3 regions of the Leuconostoc carnosum genome follow, and region 3 is predicted to be linked to each of the others. Evidence: riboswitches for the same ligand, from Rfam matches in the RefSeq annotation. Region 3 holds a riboswitch; each other region holds the start of a gene.

Region 1 (6,369 bases), 760 kb from region 3:
ATCCATGCTGGACTAAATCATTGGGTATTTATGTTACTTTTTTTCTTTGCCGCGACCATTGGTGATTCACTTAATTTTTGGATAGGGCGCACTGGTGGCTATAAGTTAGTACGACATCCATTAGTTGGTCGATTTATTAAGGAAGAACATATTCGTGAAGCAGAAGGCTTTTTTGAAAAGCGAGGGGCGTTAGCTATCATCATTGGTCGTTACATGCCAATTGTTAGAACATTTGTGCCTTTTGTTGCGGGAATTAGTCAGTTTTCGTACGGTCATTTCTTGCGAAACAATATTATTGCTGCTTTTTCATGGAGTTTGATAGCAACTGGCGCCGGTTATTTATTTGGTAATATTCCTTTTGTTAAAGCTCATTTTTCAATTATCATACTAGGCATTGCGTTGGTGACATTGATGCCAACCTTTATTGGTATTTTCCGTTCAGTGATAGTCAATCGACGTGCTAAAAAAATAACTCAGAATATAAAGTAAAGCTGCCTTCAGGCAGCTTTTTTAGTATAATAGAATTATGAATAATTTAATTATATTACAACAGTTAACGGAAATAACAACAGAAGAAATTGCACAAGCACTGGATGCTGAGGTATCGTTGGTAAAATCTTGGCAAAATGAAGAGGCGATGCCAACAATTGCTGAATTTGAAGCCCTAAGTGGTATCTTTTCAAGCCAATTGGATGCTAAAGGCATTGAAGCGCAAACTGCAAACCATCCAATACATATTCGTTTATCAATGGATTACCTGATGAATTTAGGCCTGACAGTTTCTGATTGGATTTCATTAAAGTGGGCTTCCGAGGGTGAATGGCAAGGCGACAAATTAGCTGTGGGCTTTTTTGACCAAGGAAAGCTCACACGTGTAGCAGAATCGAGTGACGAATTTGTTGCAGCTTTTGCAGGGTACTTAATTTTGCAAACTGAGGGTGAATTTGAGCCATACATTGATGAATACGATGACGATAAAGTATATGATTGGCGTTTATTGCGTATGAGTGAGAATACTTATCGAGATGTCACCCGAGAATTTATCGCCACAGACTTACCGGAGATTAGTTATGAGTGAAAATATTATTTTAGCAACTGATGCCTATAAGTTAACCCATCATTTGCAATATCCTACTAATTTAACGAAACTATATTCATATGGTGAAGCTCGCGTTGGCGGGAAGTTTGACACGGTAAGTTGGTTTGGCTTATCAATGATTTTACACGATTATTTTCATGAGCCAATAACAGATACGATGATTGATGAGGCACAAAAGGTCGCTCACATGACTTTTGGCACTTCAGCCTATTTTAATCGTTCAGTCTGGGAAAAGGTACGCGATCTGGGCTATTTTCCAGTGAAAATAAAAGCACTGCCAGAGGGATTAGAAGTACCGACTGGTAATGCTTTATTTACTATTGAATCAACTGCTGATTGGTTTGCTACCAGTTTAAATGCTTTAGAAGTGGTTTTAATGCACGTCTGGTATCCGACAACTATTGCGACAAATTCGCTTAACATTAAAAAAAGGTTAAAACCATTGCTTGAAAAATCTGGGACCGTCGCTAATTTGTTTCTGGCAGTTAATGATTTTGGTTTACGTGGTGCAACGTCGCTTGAATCAGGTAAACGAGGTGGCGCAGCACATTTATTACACTTTCAAGGATCGGATAACATGGCTGCTTCACAATATTTTGAATCAGTTTATGGTGTTGCGGGTCGTGCGTTATCGGTGTGGGCAACAGAACATTCAGTTGCGACAGCTTACGGATCAGGGCAAGGCGAGTTCGATTATGTGAATGCACAACTTGATCGTACCCCAGATGACGCTGTGCTTTCAATTGTGATTGATTCTTATGATGCGTTACAGTTTATAACTACTGTTATTGGATCACCAGAGATCAAAGCACGTATTATGCAGCGTGAAGGACGTATTGTTTTGAGACCTGATTCTGGTGATCCCAAAACAATTGATTTACAGGTTTTGGATGCATTAGCGACTATTTTTGGTACAACCGTTAATCATAAGGGCTATCGTGTCCTTGATTATAATGTTGGTATTATTCAGGGTGATGGTATGAAGGCGGATACGATTGTCAGTTTGTATGAAGCCTTGATTGCAGCTGGTTGGTCTGCTGACAATCTGGTCGTTGGCTCTGGTGGCGGTCTGCTACAAGAAGGATTTACACGTGACACTGAGCGTTTTGCTATTAAAGCTGCATATGCTGAAAATTCAGCTGGTGAGAGAATCAATATTCAAAAAAACCCAAAAACGGATGTTAGTAAAGCATCAAAAGCTGGCTTATTGAAAGTTATCATGCGACAGGGTCAGATGGTGACGGTATCGCAAAAAGATAGTGGCGATGACTTATTGCAAACAGTTTATGACAATGGTGTTTTTTCACCAGTTGATGGTTCAGTAATTGTTCAACGCGCAGCCAATGAAGGGTAATGATGAATTATAATTTTAAAAAAACAACGGATGTAACCTCGGAAGTTAAAGTAGAACATTTGGACATTAAAGCTGCTGCGCAGGCTTATCGTGAACTTGAAGTTCGGGATAAGCAACCTGTCAGTGAAGAAGACACGACACTTGTCGGACATGGTGTTCAGGCATTAGGCACTGAGTCGGCGATTGGCAAGGACGAGCGTAAAGCACAAATGCAAGTATTGTTCAACCAAGGGATGACTAGCTATATTGATTTAGCGTTTGAACTGAACTTAGCAGAGTCCACCATTCGACAATATGGAAAGGAACTAGGACTCACATTTATCGATACATTATATTAAATGAAAAATTTGACATTATTTCGTCAGTAAGTTATGATAATTAAAATAAGAAATTAAGATTTACATAGAGGTTGCAATTGACATAAGTACCAAGACCAAGCTGTTGTAGCAGTGATGCGGTGTTGTGAAAGGGGATATTGCCGAAATAGTTTATCACTACCAAGATAGATTATTGGGACAATAGTTAATAACTGTTGGACTGTCGTTAGAGATAACGGTGAGCTATGGCAACTGTCAAAAATGCTAACACAAAAGCCTTTTGTCCGTGACCGTGGTCTCGAACGAGGGCTTTTTATGTGGATTTGGAGAACAAAATGACAAATTATTTAACTAATGAATTAGAACATTTAACAATTGACGGTGCCGATGCCGTTTCATTAGCAGAAACTTATGGCACACCGCTTTATGTGTATGATGTATCTAAAATTCGGCAAACAATGCGTGCTTTTAAAACGCTATTTGAAAAAGAAAACGTGCCTTACGTGGTGAGCTACGCTTCTAAAGCGTTTGCGACTAAGGCAATTTATCAAGTCGCTCAGCAAGAAGGGATACATGCAGATATTGTTTCTGGTGGTGAATTAGTTACAGCAATTAAAGCAGGATTTGATACCAAGCATCTTAGTTTCAACGGGAATAACAAAAGTTTTGATGAGCTGACGCTAGCAGTAGAAAAAGGTGTTGGGACGATTATTATTGACAACTTTCTGGAGTTAAAATTATTATCAACAATTGCACAGGAACATCAAATAAAGCAAGATATTTTGTTGCGCATTTCACCTGGTATTTCAGCGCATACACATGAATTTATTAGTACTGGACAACAAGATTCGAAATTCGGATTTGACTTACTTACGGGTCAGGCCAAAGAAGCTTTCCAAATAGCCAAAAATGACGATAATTTGAATTTGCGTGGATTACATGCGCATATTGGGTCACAAATTTTTGATGTGACTGGCTTTGAAAAGAATGCAGCTTTGCTTGCTGATACAGCGCAAAGTTGGGGATGGCAGCCCGCCGTTATTAATGTTGGGGGCGGATTTGGTATTCGATATACGGCCGATGACAAGCCGTTACCAGAAAGTGAATATGTTGCGGCTATTATACGCACACTTAAAGGCAAAGCAGCTTCATATGACTGGAAAATGCCTGAAATATGGATTGAACCAGGTCGTTCAATCGTTGGTCCAGCTGGACAGACGCTTTACACCATCGGTTCACGTAAGGATATTCCTGATATTCGTCACTATTTAGCTGTTGATGGCGGTATGGGAGATAATATCCGACCGGCATTATATCAAGCACAATATGAAGCGGTATTAGCTAACCAGCCTAATGCACAAACTAAAGAAGTTGTTCGTGTTGCAGGTAAATATTGTGAATCAGGAGATGTTTTGGTGTGGCAACAAGCCTTACCAGAAACACAGCCAGGAGATATATTATCAGTATTGGCTACAGGTGCTTATGGCTATGCTATGGCATCCAATTATAATCGTAACCCACGTCCTGCTGTTGTATTCGTAGAAAATGGCAAACATCAATTGGTTGTTGCCCGTGAGACTTATGAACATATTATGTCGCTGGACAAAGATTATACATTACAAAGTTCAACAAAATAGTAATGCGCTCTGTTTATTTTAGCTGTTACAGTTGAAGTAGACATCATTAAATGACAAAGAGGAATTGAAGAAGATGACAGAAGTACAAAATGATGCACAACGCTTGATTGATTTCATTGCCAATGCTAAAAAGATAACTATTGTAAAAGTGACTTATAAAGGCGTATTGAGTGGTGAAGTACCAGCCAGTGTTCAGCAATTCGGTGGTGTTGCTTTTGGTCAGTTAATTGGTGATTGGTCTGATATTCAACCATTGATTGCGAATTTACCTGCAGAAAATGTTTTTATTGAAAATGATGCACGCAACTCAGCTGTACCATTATTAGACAAAAAAGCGGTTAATGCACGTATTGAACCAGGTGCAATTATTCGAGAACAAGTTGAAATTGGTGACAATGCTGTTATCATGCTAGGAGCTGTGATTAATATTGGTGCTGAAATTGGGGCTGGTACGATGATCGATATGGGTGCTATTTTAGGTGGCCGTGCGATTGTTGGTGAAAATTCACATATTGGCGCAGGCGCAGTTTTGGCTGGTGTGATTGAACCAGCTTCTGCACAGCCTGTTCGGATTGGAAATAACGTATTAGTTGGTGCTAATGCCGTTGTCATTGAAGGTGTTCAAGTGGGTGATGGCGCAGTTGTTGCGGCAGGTGCTATTGTCACGAAGGATGTCCCAGCCAATACAGTAGTAGCTGGTGTACCTGCCAAAGTCATTAAGTCAATTGATTCGCAAACACAACAAAAGACAGCTTTAATTGATGCCTTAAGGGGACTTTGATGAGTGAAATTACTGGTGAAGTATTGCAACAATATCGACGTGATTTACACCGTATACCTGAATTAGCACTTGAAGAGTATGAGACACATGATTATTTGTTAAATAAAGTTAAAGGTTGGCAAAACGATACGATGACGATTCGTACAGTAGATGCTTTGCCAACAGCAATTTTAATTCGCTTTGAAGGTAAAGATCCGCAAAGAACATTAGGTTACCGCGCTGATATTGATGCTTTGCCAGTTGAAGAAAAAACTAATTTACCTTTTGCTTCTCAGCATGCTGGACGTATGCACGCTTGTGGTCACGACGTACATATGACGCTTGCGTTAGCAATGGTACAGTACTTTAGCCAACATCAGCCAAAAGATAATTTGATTATCTTTTTTCAACCAGCAGAAGAAGCTAAAAGTGGTGGTAAAGTCGCTTATGATTTAGGCTTGTTTGAAAATGAGTGGCGACCAGATGAATTTTATGGTATTCATGACCAGCCTGCTTTACCAGCTGGGATGTTAAGTACGTTAGCAGGGACGCTTTTCGCTGGCACAGCAGAATTGACAGTTGATGTTCATGGCGTCGGTGGACATGCTGCTTATCCACACTTACTTAAAGATCCTATTGTCATTGCTTCGGAACTAATTGTGCAATTACAAACAGTTGTCTCTCGCTCAGTTAACCCAATTAAGGGTGGTGTTGTTAGTGTTGGTAAAATCCGTGGTGGTTTTACTAACAATGTTATTCCTGACGATGTTCATTTTGAAGGGACTGTTCGTAGTATGACAAAATCAGGATTAGATGTCATGATGACACGCATTCGGCAAATTGCTGCTGGTGTTGCGTTAGCTAATGACGTTGTAATTGATGTATCACTAGAGAGTGGTAGCTATTTGCCGGTTGAAAATAATATTAAGTTAGCTAATAATTTGATTGATTTTATGACAACTCGTGATGATATCGCTTTTGAACTGGCAGAACCTGCGATGACGGGTGAAGATTTTGGTTATTTACTTCAACAAATTCCGGGTGTTATGCTTTGGCTTGGTGTCAATGATGTGACACATTCATTGCATAGTCCACAACTCAACATTGATGAAAGTGCCTTGTTACCTGGATTTACAGCTTTAAAAGACTTTATAGAATGGCGGATGAATCAAAATGTATAAAAATATTAATTTAATAACGGC
Region 2 (6,369 bases), 250 kb from region 3:
CCGAGCAATGCTGGCGATACCATTTGTGATATTTCCGTTAAGAATAAGAAAGACAACCCATAAATATAGAGCCTTTTATTCGCCCGAAAGAACCACATTAGTTGTGTAAAAATACTCATGATGTTCTCCCTTTGAGTTGTTTCCCCCGTTATTAATCATGATGTTACACAATTATTTACCATTGTAAAATAACATTCAGGATAGTTCCAACAACTAGCCATGCCATCCCCCATGCAACATGACGTCGTTTATTAATATTCATGGTACCTGCAAATTCTCTGAAAAAAGCAGACGTACGATACAATTTTGGTGTATAACCGCCGCGCCCCTGTACAGTAATCCCTAACTTTTCAGCTAAAAGGACACCACGAAACACATGATATTCACTTGTATAAAATGTAAAAGGCTGCGACCCTAAAATTTCAGCACTATATGTCAAATTTTGCAAAGTATTGTGTGATTGTTCCTCTAACATTGTTTTTGCTGGCGGAATACCATACTTATCAACAGCCCAGTCTCTCATTGCCTGTGCTTCACTAAGATATTGGTCTTCGCCTTGTCCACCAGAAAATACAATCATTGGAAATATCGTCATGAGTTTAGCATCTGCTACTGCAGCGCGAATACGCGCATTCACAATATTGCCGATCTTGTAGCCGTCTGCTAAACCCCCACCAAGTACAACAAGTGGTCCTTGCTTAGGAGCTGAAATAACCTGTCCATAAATCAAGCTGCTTATTAAAAAACGTAGGAATTGCCAAACAAAATACAACGCTAAACCTGTAATTCCCCAACGTAATAAGACGAATGGCGATAACAATACAATCGCAGCTATATATCCGATAAACATTATAGGTAATAAAAAACTACGAAAACGTTTCCAACTATACCAAACCAAACGCCACATTAATGTGAGACCTAAAAGCACCACGATATAATAAAGATATTCTAAAATACGTACTATCGTGTCGTATGATATACCAAATAGTACAGTAATCGCACAAATCAGTGAAATGGTCACAAAAAAGGCATACGTACCAATTGTGAGTGTGCCAGGATTTCGTTTGACTTGATAATACAATAGTGCCGAAAAGCATATCGCCAAAGCTATGAATAAGACTATTACCATTATCATTAACTACTTAAAGTGAGTTGAATTTTTCAGCCGCATTGGCAGGGACAGCTACTAGGTCTAATGAAACCAGTCTTTCTGCAATTTGGACAGTATTCCAAGCTGCACCTTTCAACAAATTGTCTGAAACAACCCACATGTGAAATGAATCATCGTTTTCAACATCGGCGCGCACACGACCGACAAATGTTTCACGCTTGCCCGCTGCATTGACAGGTTGTGGATAAAGTTGCTGTTGCGGATCATCTTCCAAAACAACACCAGCACCAGCACTCAAAACTTTTTGAATACCAGCTACTGTTGCACCAGTATTAGCTGCTGTCTCAAAATAAACTGCTTCACCGTGACCAATTGGCACGGGTACACGTACCGCAGTGCCTGTGACCTTAACATCCTTAGAATTTTTGTCACCAAACATAATTTTCTTTGTTTCATGAATCATTTTCCACTCTTCATGCGTGTAGCCATCATCTTCAAAAACATCAATTTGTGGTAATAAATTATAAGCCAATGGATAGTGCTTTTCTGCACCTTTAACGGGTAAAATTGCTGGGTGAGGTGTTTCACCATGATTATAGGCTTCCGTCTCATCGACAAGTTCTTGCCAAGCTGACTGACCAGCACCTGATGCTGCTTGATATGTTGAAACGATCACGCGCTTCAACCCATAAGCACGTCGTACTGGTTCTAACGCAACAACCATCTGTATTGTCGAACAATTGGGATTGGCAATAATGCCATTGTGCCCGCGCAAAGCTGCTTCGTTAACTTCAGGTACAATTAAAGGCACGTTATCGTTCATACGCCAATAACTTGAGTTATCGACGACAACCGCACCACGTTTCACAGCTTCAGGGGCAAAACGTTGAGATACTGAACCCCCCCCTGAAGCTAGTACAATATCAATTCCTTCAAAGCTCTCTGCTGTTGCCTCTTCAACCGTCACATCTTGACCTTTGAATTGTAGCGTTTTACCAGCTGACCGTGATGATGCCAAAAGCTTAATCGTGTTCACTGGCACCGTTGACTGTTCTAGTTGTTCAATTAGGCGTGTACCAACAGCCCCTGTAGCACCAAGAATAGCTACGTTATACTTACGTTCTGTCATTTTATTATACTTCTCCTCATAATAAACTATTAATCAACTAAGACACGATGTAATCGCTCTTGCAACCCAGTGGTAATTTCCCAAGGCGCTAAGCCGGCATGCTGCGCGACATCTTCAATTGTGTTCTCTAGATCACCATCTCGACCAATAAAGGTCACTGTGGTGCCCACCGGATATTCATGTGGTAGTTTGATCATCAATTGATCCATAGCCACTTGACCAACAATCGGCGCATAATGTCCGTCAACAATAACATTGAAACCAGTTAATTTGCGTAACCAGCCATCACCATAACCAATTGGTACCGTACCAATCCATTCGTTGCCAGTCGTTGTATATTTATGCGAATAACTAATGCCCTCGCCTGCTGGCAATAATTTCACAAAATTCATTTCGCTACGCAAAGACATGACAGCTTTTAAATCTTTCCCATCTGCTAATTCACCACGTGATGGTTCAATACCGTACAAGACTGTACCAACGCGAATCACTTCATGTGGTACTTCATCAGCATGGTACATCGCCGCACCAGAATTTGCAACATGATAAAATTCTGGCTCCGGTAGCCCATCTGTTATATCATGCCACCGTTTTAATTGTTTATAGAAATAATCTGTATTTGACGAATCAGACTCGGCAAAATGTGTACATACCCCAACGTAATCAAAAATATCAGAATGTACTTGCACATATGCAATCGCTTCAGCTAATGATTGACGATCACGGAATCCAATGCGTCCCATCCCCGTATCTACCCCAAGGGTAACATGTAATCGTTGCTCACCACTTAAATGTGTTGCAGCTTCCTTTAACCAATCTAAAGATACAACCGTTGCCATAATATGCTGAACGGCCATTAACTCAGAATATTCAGCTGAAGAAATACCCAAAATCAAAATGGGTGCCGTAATACGTTCATGGCGTAAGGCCAATGCTTCATCAATGATTGCCACAGCCAAACCATACACACCACCTGCAACTGCTGCTTTGGCTGTTGGTATGAGACCAAGGCCGTAGGCATTAGACTTCACTGCTAAATATATTTTGTCAGCACCAGAAGTTTTTTTCACGACATCAACATTGTTTTTTAAAGCACTTTTTGAAATTTCAATTCGTGTAGGCCGCGTAATTGCTTCTACCATTATTCACACTCTTTTCACATAAAATAAAAATCCGTGATTGCCAAGTGTGGCAGTCACGGATCGCATTTAAACAATCGTTCCTGTCATAGCACTCCGCTTTCGCGACAGTCCATTAGATATTAACTAATGACCCAGCTAACCAACATGACAGTGTTAGTGCTTCGGCCGTATCCCCTTTTACCCGTTTCAAAGTACCTGCCAGCACTCCGCGAGCGACTTATGTCTGCGGCAACCTCTATGATTTTCTAATTGTTTTTATTTTATTCTAATTTTTATTCTTTGTCAAACACCTTAAATTCTTAATTACCGTCACTTTAGTATGATAGAATTTTAATAACTTATTAATTTCATCACAATCATGTTTACGCCACTTTTTTTGCCATTCTAGAAATATACACAACTGCTTATATTGCTTAGGTCCATCTGATATCAGGCTCTTAATGTAACGTTTAACTATGTAATATACATTTTGCCAATATGGTATATCTATAACATAAATTTTATCTGCTGCTTCAAACAAACTTTGACCATCGCGAAATTGTACGCCTTCAACGACCCAGTCATCCTGTTGCAACAGCCGATCTAGCAGAACATGCCTCTCTGCTATTGTCCTATGTCTGTCTCCACTATCTTGTCGTTCCCAATTTATATCATCTAAAGATGTTACCGGTAAATTCATGGTACGCCCCAAATAATGAGCTAACGTCGTCTTGCCACTACCAACTGGTCCAATAATTCTAATTTTCATATTCATTATCCAATGCAATAGTAGCAAAATTTTCTGAATCATCATTATCTAAAATATGTTCGATTGACACCTCTGTAATGGTTGTCAACAAATCATATCTGTTATTTTGCAACTTAACTAATAATTGTGTCGTTTGATCTGGCATTAAGCCTTGTGCAATAGTGATATGTGGTTGATAGGGCAGATCTTTTCGTAGGTATCTTCGAAAAACTACTTTATCATAAAGCGCGTCATGGATTTTTTCTAACATACTAGACCCTTGATCAATTACCAGCCAGACATATCCATGTTTTGAATCACCAGAAACTTCTTGTAACTGTATTTCAAACGGTGGATATTGCTTCGCTACCTCAGTAACTACTTCAATAATTTGTTCGTCCGATAACTGACTATCAAAAGGAAAGACAAGTGATATGTGTGGTGCAATATGATAGTATAAATTATCATATTGGCTGCGAATAATATCAATTTCATTATTCATACTAAATTTTGGAAACATTAAGACAGATCTTAGCATACTTCAACCTTTTTTAAATTAGTATATCAAAAAAGCCAATCCGAAGATTGACTTAGTTCAAAATGCTAATACTGTTCGTTTTTGTAATTTACGCACGGCAATTGCTACAATCACAACGACAGTGATTTTCAATGCACCCGTGGCAACAAAGGGTGTGAATCCGGCTGTGATCGCTGCTTGCGCAGGCATATTCATACTAATAGCCAACCAAATTGTCCCAAATGTTAAGTTCAATATCGAGGCAATAATATTTGTTATGACTAAACCAGTCACAGTCGACCATTTTTTAAATGACAACCCAATGATAGGCGCAAATAAAAGAAACGACCACAAATATCCCGCTGTTGGACCCAATAACAAGACAAATCCACCTTTAAAGCCAGCGAATACTGGTAATCCCAAAGCGCCCAATAATAAATATAAGCTAATAGCAGTTAAACTAACCCGTGTCGATGCAATTGAAGCTACCAAGGCAATAATTAATGTCTGCAGCGTCAGCGGAACCGGACCAATGTTAACTGCCAAAGGTGCAACAGCAAGTAATAATGCCGTTAAAACTGCCGTAACAGCTATACGTTGTGTTTTTGAATTCATTTCTCTCTCCAATTTATACTAGTTGAACAACAAAATTAACCACAGTAAATATTCGGTGGTAGATTCACTTTCGTGACTTCCCCAGAATTCACGGTAATCACTTTATCCCCAACATCCAAAAGCAATTGACCTTCTGTACCAATATCTTTAGCTATGCCAGTTAATAACTCTCGCCCATATTTAATAGTAACTTCTTGCCCAATAACAATATTACGCTCACGATACTCGGGTAAAAATGATCCGGTAGTGTAGGCATCGTAGAATGTGACAAATTCATCAAGCACGTTGGCAGCAATAATATTCCGTGATACCGTTAAAGTCTCCACCATGCCGCCAATTTTGTTCACCAAAGCGCCCGTTAAGTTTTCAGGACGTAATAAATTCAAGCCAATACCTACAACCAAAGCTGAAACCTGCTGACTTTCAAAATCCATCACTGCTTCAGTCAAAATTCCGCCAACTTTACGTCCTTTAAATAATAAATCATTAACCCATTTAAAATCTAGTTGAATGCCTAGTGTTTTTTGGATCGCTCTAGAAACTGCAACAGCCGTGCCTGTCGTCAATAGTCCTGGTATAACTGCCGCCCCGATTGGTAATGGTAAAGCAAAGGAAATATATAACCCCGTTTCCGGTGGTGCAATAAACGTACGACCCAAACGCCCGCGACCATCAGTTTGATAATCAGCAATAATCATGGTTGGTTCTGTTATATCATCATGTGCTAAAGTTTCTTTCGCATAGGTGTTAGTCGAGTTAACACTATCTAAAACCCTAATTTTCCAATTAGATTTTGCTAATTCCGCAATAATTGGTGCACTTAATATTTGCCCAGCTTGGTATCGATAACCAACACGGTGTTGACTATCGATACGATGCCCTTGGTCAATTAATTTTTGGATGACTTTCCATACAGCAGCACGACTAATATTTAAGGTTTGTGCTAAAGTTTCACCACTTAAATATTCACCTTCATGTTTGGCAAAAAATTGTAATAATCGTTCATCTGTTTTCATGTTTTTTATCCTACGAAAAATAAATTTCAATGTGGCGCGCACACTGATTGTTGAAAGGATGATGACATTTCGGGCAATAGTAATTTGCCTTCAGATACATTTGTCCTGTCAT
Region 3 (6,369 bases):
GTTAAAGCGCTATTTGATTGAGGTTATGGAAACAGAATTGGCCCCAATAAGAGAAAAACGTCAAACATTTGCTCAAGATATTCCTGAGGTGATGCGTATGTTAAAGGACGGATCTGAGCGCGCTAATGCTGTTGCCGAAGCGACAATGAAAGATGTTCGTCATGCGATGGGCATTGATTACTTTGGTTAAATGAGATAAAAGTAAAATAAAAGCAGGCAGTTCTCATTGAGAATTGCCTGCTTTTACTTATTGTCCTGTAGTATTTTCATTATTTGAATCATCTAACGTATTAGCAGTTGCTGGGTCGTCAGGGGTTGTTTTACCGCCATCTTCAGAAGGGCGTAAAGAAGCCGCAATGGCTGATAGTTCACTTGGCACTTCACCGCCGTACGGTAAGCCAGTGTTTTCACTTTTTAATCCGAGCGTTTTACGCGCTAAATCAGTGACGCGTTGCTTTTCTTTTTGAGGAATAACTTCATATGCAACGTTATTACCCTCAGAATCAGGATAACTTGTACCAACACCTTGCATATGTTCAGTTACAATATTATTTTTAGCTTTAATGTATTTACTTGCTAGCGTTGTCATATCACCAAATGTTAAATCAGTGCGTACATTTTTTGAAATCGTTGACATAAACTGATTATTGAGTAAACTTGATACATTGGCAGATTTATTGATGAGACCTTCCAGCACAATGCGTTGTCGTTGCTGGCGACCGTAATCACCATTTGGGTCGTCATAGCGCATACGAGAGAAAGCTAGAGCAGCATCGCCATCCATGACTGTTCTTGATTTTGACCATGTTTTGCCATTATCATCAGAGTGTTCATATTTTGTCTCACCTTTATGGAAACGATATAAATTAGGGCCATAAGCATGTGCAGTTTCTTGACTGTAGACAAAGTCAATCGGTGATTTAATTGAAATACCACCAACTTGATCAACCATCTTGGATAATCCGGACATATTGACCAAAGCGTAGAAATCAACTGGAATGTTCAAAAAAGATTCAACAGTTTTAATTGAAGTAGAAGTTGAGCCATAGGCATAGGCAGCATTTAACTTTTGAGGGAAAGTATCTTCATAACCAACAATCGAAACCATAGCATCTCGTGCTAAGGATATCATTGTTGTTTTTTGTGTTTCAGGATTAACTAGCAATAACATCATTGAGTCAGTGCGTCCCTTGTAGGTACGTCCCAATTCCCCAGTATCTGTCCCATATAGTAAGATAGAGATTGGACGTCCGCTTTTAACCACATTAGATACATTACGTGATTTATTTACGCCAGTTCCAGCATAAGATTCATCGATAGCACCTTTAGTGTTTTTAAAAGCCCACCAAGATAAACCACCAGCAGTAAGGATGATAATAGCTAGTAAAACTAAAATAGTGTTACGAACACGATGTTTTTTTACTTGATTTTTTTCAGCACGCGTCGGCGTCTGTGTATTATTATCCATGCGGAAAGAGCTCCTAATGTAGTATGAATAGTAGTTATTAAAATAAAAAGCAACTATATACTAGTATAACTGATTAGTATAAAAATAAAGTTAAATATTTTAAAAGATATTATATTATAATGCTTTAGTTTTGGACAAAGGCATAGGAACTAAATTATCATGGTATGAGGTAGCTGGTCAAATGTTTCGTTTTATTGACACACTATTTTAAAAAGTGCTATAATATCCTAGTTATCAAAGAGGATGCAACCAATATTAGTCATATAAGCTAGTCTGCCAAAGACAGTGAACTTATGTAAAAGGAGCGGTTGCCGAAATTTCATTTATGGCATAATGAAATTGGGCTGACAATTAATAGTTGTTAGACTGTCACGGAAACGTGGTGCGCTTTGGAAAGTTAATTTTAAACTGACTTTTTGAACGAAACCTTTTTCTAACCATAGACAGAGGTTTTTTTATTTGCCTCGACAAGGAGAGTTTCATGACTGAAGAAAATGCTGGTATAAAACGTAATTTGAAGACACGTCATGTTTCAATGATTGCCTTAGGTGGATCAATTGGAACAGGACTGTTTGTTGCATCAGGTGCTACTGTGGCACAAGCAGGGCCATTAGGTGCAATCGTTGCTTACTTAGCAATTGGTGTGATGGTGTATTTTTTAATGACGAGTTTAGGTGAAATGGCAACATATGCACCAACATCTGGGTCATTTTCTGACTATGCCGGTAAATATGTTGACCCAGCTTTAGGATTTGCCATGGGTTGGAATTATTGGTTTAACTGGGCGATTACTTTAGCTGTTGATATTGTTGCCGTTGGGTTAGTAACAAAATTTTGGTTTCCAAATACACCTGGATGGATTTTTTCATCAATCGCGTTGGTACTCATTTTTTTGATCAATTTATTTTCAGTGGGTGCTTTCGGCGAAACTGAATTTTGGTTATCTATGATCAAAGTGATTACGATTATCGCGTTTTTGATTATCGGTATTGCGACAATTTTTGGTGTTATTCATTCAAATATTGATGTGATGAAGAACTTATCTGTTGGTAATCATGGCTTTGTCGGTGGGCCACAGGCTATTTTATCAGTTTTTGTTGTCGCGGGATTTTCATTTCAAGGCACTGAATTAATTGGTATTACGGCTGGTGAAGCTAAGGATCCTGACAAGTCAGTGCCCAAGGCCATTAACCAAGTATTTTGGCGTATTTTACTATTTTATATTTTAGCAATTTTTGTTATTTCTGCTTTAGTTTATTATCAAGATCCGCGTTTATTGAGTTCATCAACAGAAAATATTGCTGTTTCACCTTTTACCATCGTGTTTAAAAATGCAGGAATTGCTTTTGCTGCAAGTTTGATGAATGCTGTCATTTTAACATCAATTGTTTCTTCAGCTAATTCAGGGTCTTATGCTTCAACACGCATGCTGTACGCTATGGCACGTAAAGGCGATGCACCAAAAATATTCTCTAGGTTATCAACTCGTGGTGTGCCTGTATTTGCTCTGATTTTGACAACACTGATTGGACTATTAGCTTTTATTTCTAATACAAAAGGTGGTTCAGTTGCTTATACTTGGCTTGTTAATGCTTCTGGTTTGACAGGCTTTATAGCTTGGGTAGGTATTGCAATATCTCACTATCGTTTCCGACGTGCTTATGTGGCACAAGGTAAAGACTTGAATGATTTGAAATATAAAGCAAAATGGTTCCCATTTGGGCCAATATTTGCTTTGATTATCTCAATTGGGGTGATCATTGGACAAGATCCTGCTAGTTTCACAAATTTGAATCTTGAAAAAATTGCGATTACTTATTTGTCAGTGCCGCTGTTTATTGTCTTATTTGTTTGGTATAAAATAACACACAAAACTAAGATGATTAAATTAGAGGATGTTGACTTGGAGCAACACCGTTGAATATTTAGTGTAAACATCACTTTATGAGTGATGTTTTTATATTAATATAAAAACATTTGTTAACTGATATAATAGTACTATTAAACTGAACGCTAGCTAATCAATATTATTATTAAATCGAGGAGGACAATAATGAGTCCAATATTTACTTTGAGCCTTAATCTATTAGCTATTTATTTTGCCTTTTGGATAATTCGCCCAATCAATTTTGCTCGGTTGATGCCATTTACGCCAGTCCAAGCCCGTTTTTTAAAAGTTATTTTGGCGATCATTATGGGTTATTTATTGGCTAGTTTCTTCATTTCAGCAGCTGGATGGGTGATCGATATGCCAGCAGCAGTCTTTAAAAAGTAACCGAAAAACCTATGGTAAATATGGTATAATTGAGAAGATTATGTAGACAAGTTGGCACATTAGTGCCCGTTTATAGAAATAAAAATTTGGAGAAAATACATGGCAAAAGATATTGGCATTGACTTGGGAACAGCCAATGTTCTCATTTATGTAGAAGGTAAAGGTATTGTTTTAAATGAGCCTTCTGTTGTCGCAGTGGACGACAAAACAGATCGTGTTTTGTCAGTTGGTTCGGAAGCTTACCGTATGGTGGGCAGAACACCTGGAAATATACGTGCCGTTCGGCCATTGAAAGATGGCGTTATTTCGGATTTTGATGTCACAGAAGCCATGTTGACTTATTTCGTGGATAAATTAAATGTTAAAGGTTTTATGTCAAAGCCTAATATTATGATTTGTGCACCTACCAATATTACTGAAATTGAGCGTAAAGCTATTATCCAAGCTGCCGAAAAAGCTGGTGGCGCAAAAGTATATCTAGAATATGAGCCGAAAGTTGCAGCTGTTGGTGCGGGATTAGATATTTTTAAGCCTATCGGCTCAATGGTTATTGATATGGGTGGTGGTACTTCAGATATTGCAGTGTTATCATTAGGAGATATTGTGGTATCAGAGTCTATCCGTGTTGCTGGTGATAAAATGAACTTTGATATTGTGGGTTACTTGAAACGTCGCCATAACTTAATTGTTGGGGAACGTACGGCCGAAACGATTAAAATTCAAATTGGATCAGCGCTACCTGTAGATGAACCTATTACCATGGAAGTACGTGGACGTGATAACTTTGAAGGCATGCCAAAGACGATCACAATTGATTCCAATGAAGTGGAAGAAGCATTACATGACACTTTGCAACAAATTGTCCGTGCAACACACTCAGTATTAGCCAAACTACCTCCTGAATTAGCTGCTGATATTATTGATCGTGGTATTATGCTAACTGGCGGTGGTGCCTTGTTACATGGTATGGATCAACTTTTGTCGGATGCTTTGGAAGTGCCCGTAGTTGTGTCAGATTCACCATTAGATAATGTTGCCAAAGGTGCTGGTGCTTTGCTTGAACACATGAAGTCAAACCGTAGAGGATTCTAATTATGCGTAAGAAAAACCAAAACTTTGATGTTGAGATTGTTGAAGAAGATAATCAAACACAAGTTTTAATTAATCAAAAGCAAGTTGGGTATATCCAAAAAGCTGATCGAGGTTTTGTTGGCTATTTTGGTCAGCAAGCAATTATTAATCAAGCCAAAACACAAGATGAGGCTTTACAAGCCGTTTTGGCTAGCTTTAATTTATATCAGTAAAATAAGTCACAAAAAGCCCTTATCATAATTTGTGATAAGGGTTTGTACATAAATGAGGGAATGTCATGCAACGCACGTCATCAAGACAAATGAGTAATCGTACATCAGGATCGGAATTGGACTGGGGAATTATTTTAGCCCTTCTACTATTTATGATCATTGGCTTGAGCTCGGTTTTTCAGGCGTCATTGCATGCGCAATACGGTACGATGCAGTCGGCGATACGTGCTACCATAATTCAGGGCGTATTTTGGATTATAGGTGCTGTGATTATTGCGTTTTTATTGCGTTTTGATGCATCGCAACTATGGCGATTAGCACTTGTAGCTTATGGATTTGGGATTTTTCTGTTGATTGCAGTGTTGATTTTTTATAATCGGCAAATGGCTAATTTAACTGGTGCGCGGTCATGGTTCATTTTTGGTCCAATTTCTTTTCAACCCTCAGAAGTTGTGAAACCGGCTTTTATCTTAATGATAAGTCGTGTTGTGGCACAACATAATCGTTTATACCAGCAACATGATACAGCTAAAGATTGGTTATTATTGGGAAAAATGGCACTATGGTTTTTACCGGTAGCAGCATTAATCGCTTTACAAAATGATCTTGGGACGCTCTTAGTGTTTATTGCTATTTTTGGTGGTGTGGCATTAGTTTCCGGTGTAACATGGCGTATTTTAGCCCCCATGATTGCTGTAGTTGCAGCCGTTGGTGCAACATTGCTAGCACTGGTGACATCAACAGCTGGGAAGATGATTTTGGATGCACTTGGATTTAAGTTGTACCAATTTGCTCGTATACAAACGTGGTTACATCCTGATCAAGATACCTCTGCTTCGGGTTATCAAACATACCAGAGTTTAAAAGCGATCGGATCTGGTCAATTAACAGGTAACGGTTTTGGTAATTTAACGGTTTATGTACCGGTACGTGAATCAGATATGATTTTTTCAGTTATTGGTGAGAGCTTTGGCTTTATTGGTGGTACGTTGCTTATCGGGTTGTACTTTGGCTTGATCTACATGTTGATCCGTGCAACATTTAAAGCCCAAAATGCTTTTTATGCTTATATTGCTACAGGAGTTGTGATGATGGTACTTTTTCATGTTTTTGAAAACATCGGTATGAGTATCGGGCTGTTACCATTAACCGGTATTCCCTTACCATTTATTTCACAAGGTGGTTCTTCTTTGTTAGGTAACTTGATTGGTGTTGGTCTTATTCTGTCAATTGGTTACCAACAAAAGAAATCAACCTTTACCGAATCGACAGGATTTTCAATTTGATGACGCAATTAGATAGATTACACCAAGAATTTCATT

The links. Region 3 has a riboswitch for lysine ahead of FGL89_RS05770 (amino acid permease). Riboswitches for the same ligand answer to the same signal wherever they lie in the genome.
Region 1: it holds a riboswitch for lysine, as region 3 does, so the genes downstream of both, lysA (diaminopimelate decarboxylase) here and FGL89_RS05770 (amino acid permease) in region 3, are expected to answer to the same signal.
Region 2: it holds a riboswitch for lysine, as region 3 does, so the genes downstream of both, alr (alanine racemase) here and FGL89_RS05770 (amino acid permease) in region 3, are expected to answer to the same signal.

The regions. Positions count from the first base shown of each region.
Region 1 is NZ_CP042374.1:396,879-403,247, reverse strand. It holds gene FGL89_RS01900 (VTT domain-containing protein) at 1-489, shown strand, start outside; gene FGL89_RS01895 (hypothetical protein) at 527-1,078, shown strand; gene FGL89_RS01890 (nicotinate phosphoribosyltransferase) at 1,071-2,453, shown strand; gene FGL89_RS01885 (hypothetical protein) at 2,456-2,791, shown strand; lysine riboswitch at 2,849-3,024, shown strand; gene lysA (diaminopimelate decarboxylase) at 3,106-4,407, shown strand; gene dapD (2,3,4,5-tetrahydropyridine-2,6-dicarboxylate N-acetyltransferase) at 4,481-5,188, shown strand; gene FGL89_RS01870 (N-acetyldiaminopimelate deacetylase) at 5,188-6,348, shown strand; gene dapA (4-hydroxy-tetrahydrodipicolinate synthase) at 6,341-6,369, shown strand, end outside.
Region 2 is NZ_CP042374.1:897,832-904,200, forward strand. It holds gene FGL89_RS04460 (ABC transporter ATP-binding protein) at 1-119, opposite strand, end outside; gene FGL89_RS04465 (YdcF family protein) at 176-1,129, opposite strand; gene FGL89_RS04470 (aspartate-semialdehyde dehydrogenase) at 1,143-2,240, opposite strand; gene alr (alanine racemase) at 2,270-3,382, opposite strand; lysine riboswitch at 3,461-3,628, opposite strand; gene FGL89_RS04480 (P-loop NTPase family protein) at 3,648-4,130, opposite strand; gene FGL89_RS04485 (2'-5' RNA ligase family protein) at 4,120-4,611, opposite strand; gene FGL89_RS04490 (biotin transporter BioY) at 4,705-5,241, opposite strand; gene FGL89_RS04495 (biotin--[acetyl-CoA-carboxylase] ligase) at 5,277-6,257, opposite strand.
Region 3 is NZ_CP042374.1:1,152,166-1,158,534, forward strand. It holds gene trpS (tryptophan--tRNA ligase) at 1-190, shown strand, start outside; gene FGL89_RS05765 (LCP family protein) at 248-1,468, opposite strand; lysine riboswitch at 1,698-1,866, shown strand; gene FGL89_RS05770 (amino acid permease) at 1,950-3,389, shown strand; gene FGL89_RS05775 (DUF1146 family protein) at 3,522-3,743, shown strand; gene mreB (rod shape-determining protein) at 3,843-4,835, shown strand; gene FGL89_RS05785 (DUF2969 family protein) at 4,838-5,047, shown strand; gene FGL89_RS05790 (FtsW/RodA/SpoVE family cell cycle protein) at 5,113-6,333, shown strand; gene FGL89_RS05795 (DUF2785 domain-containing protein) at 6,333-6,369, shown strand, end outside.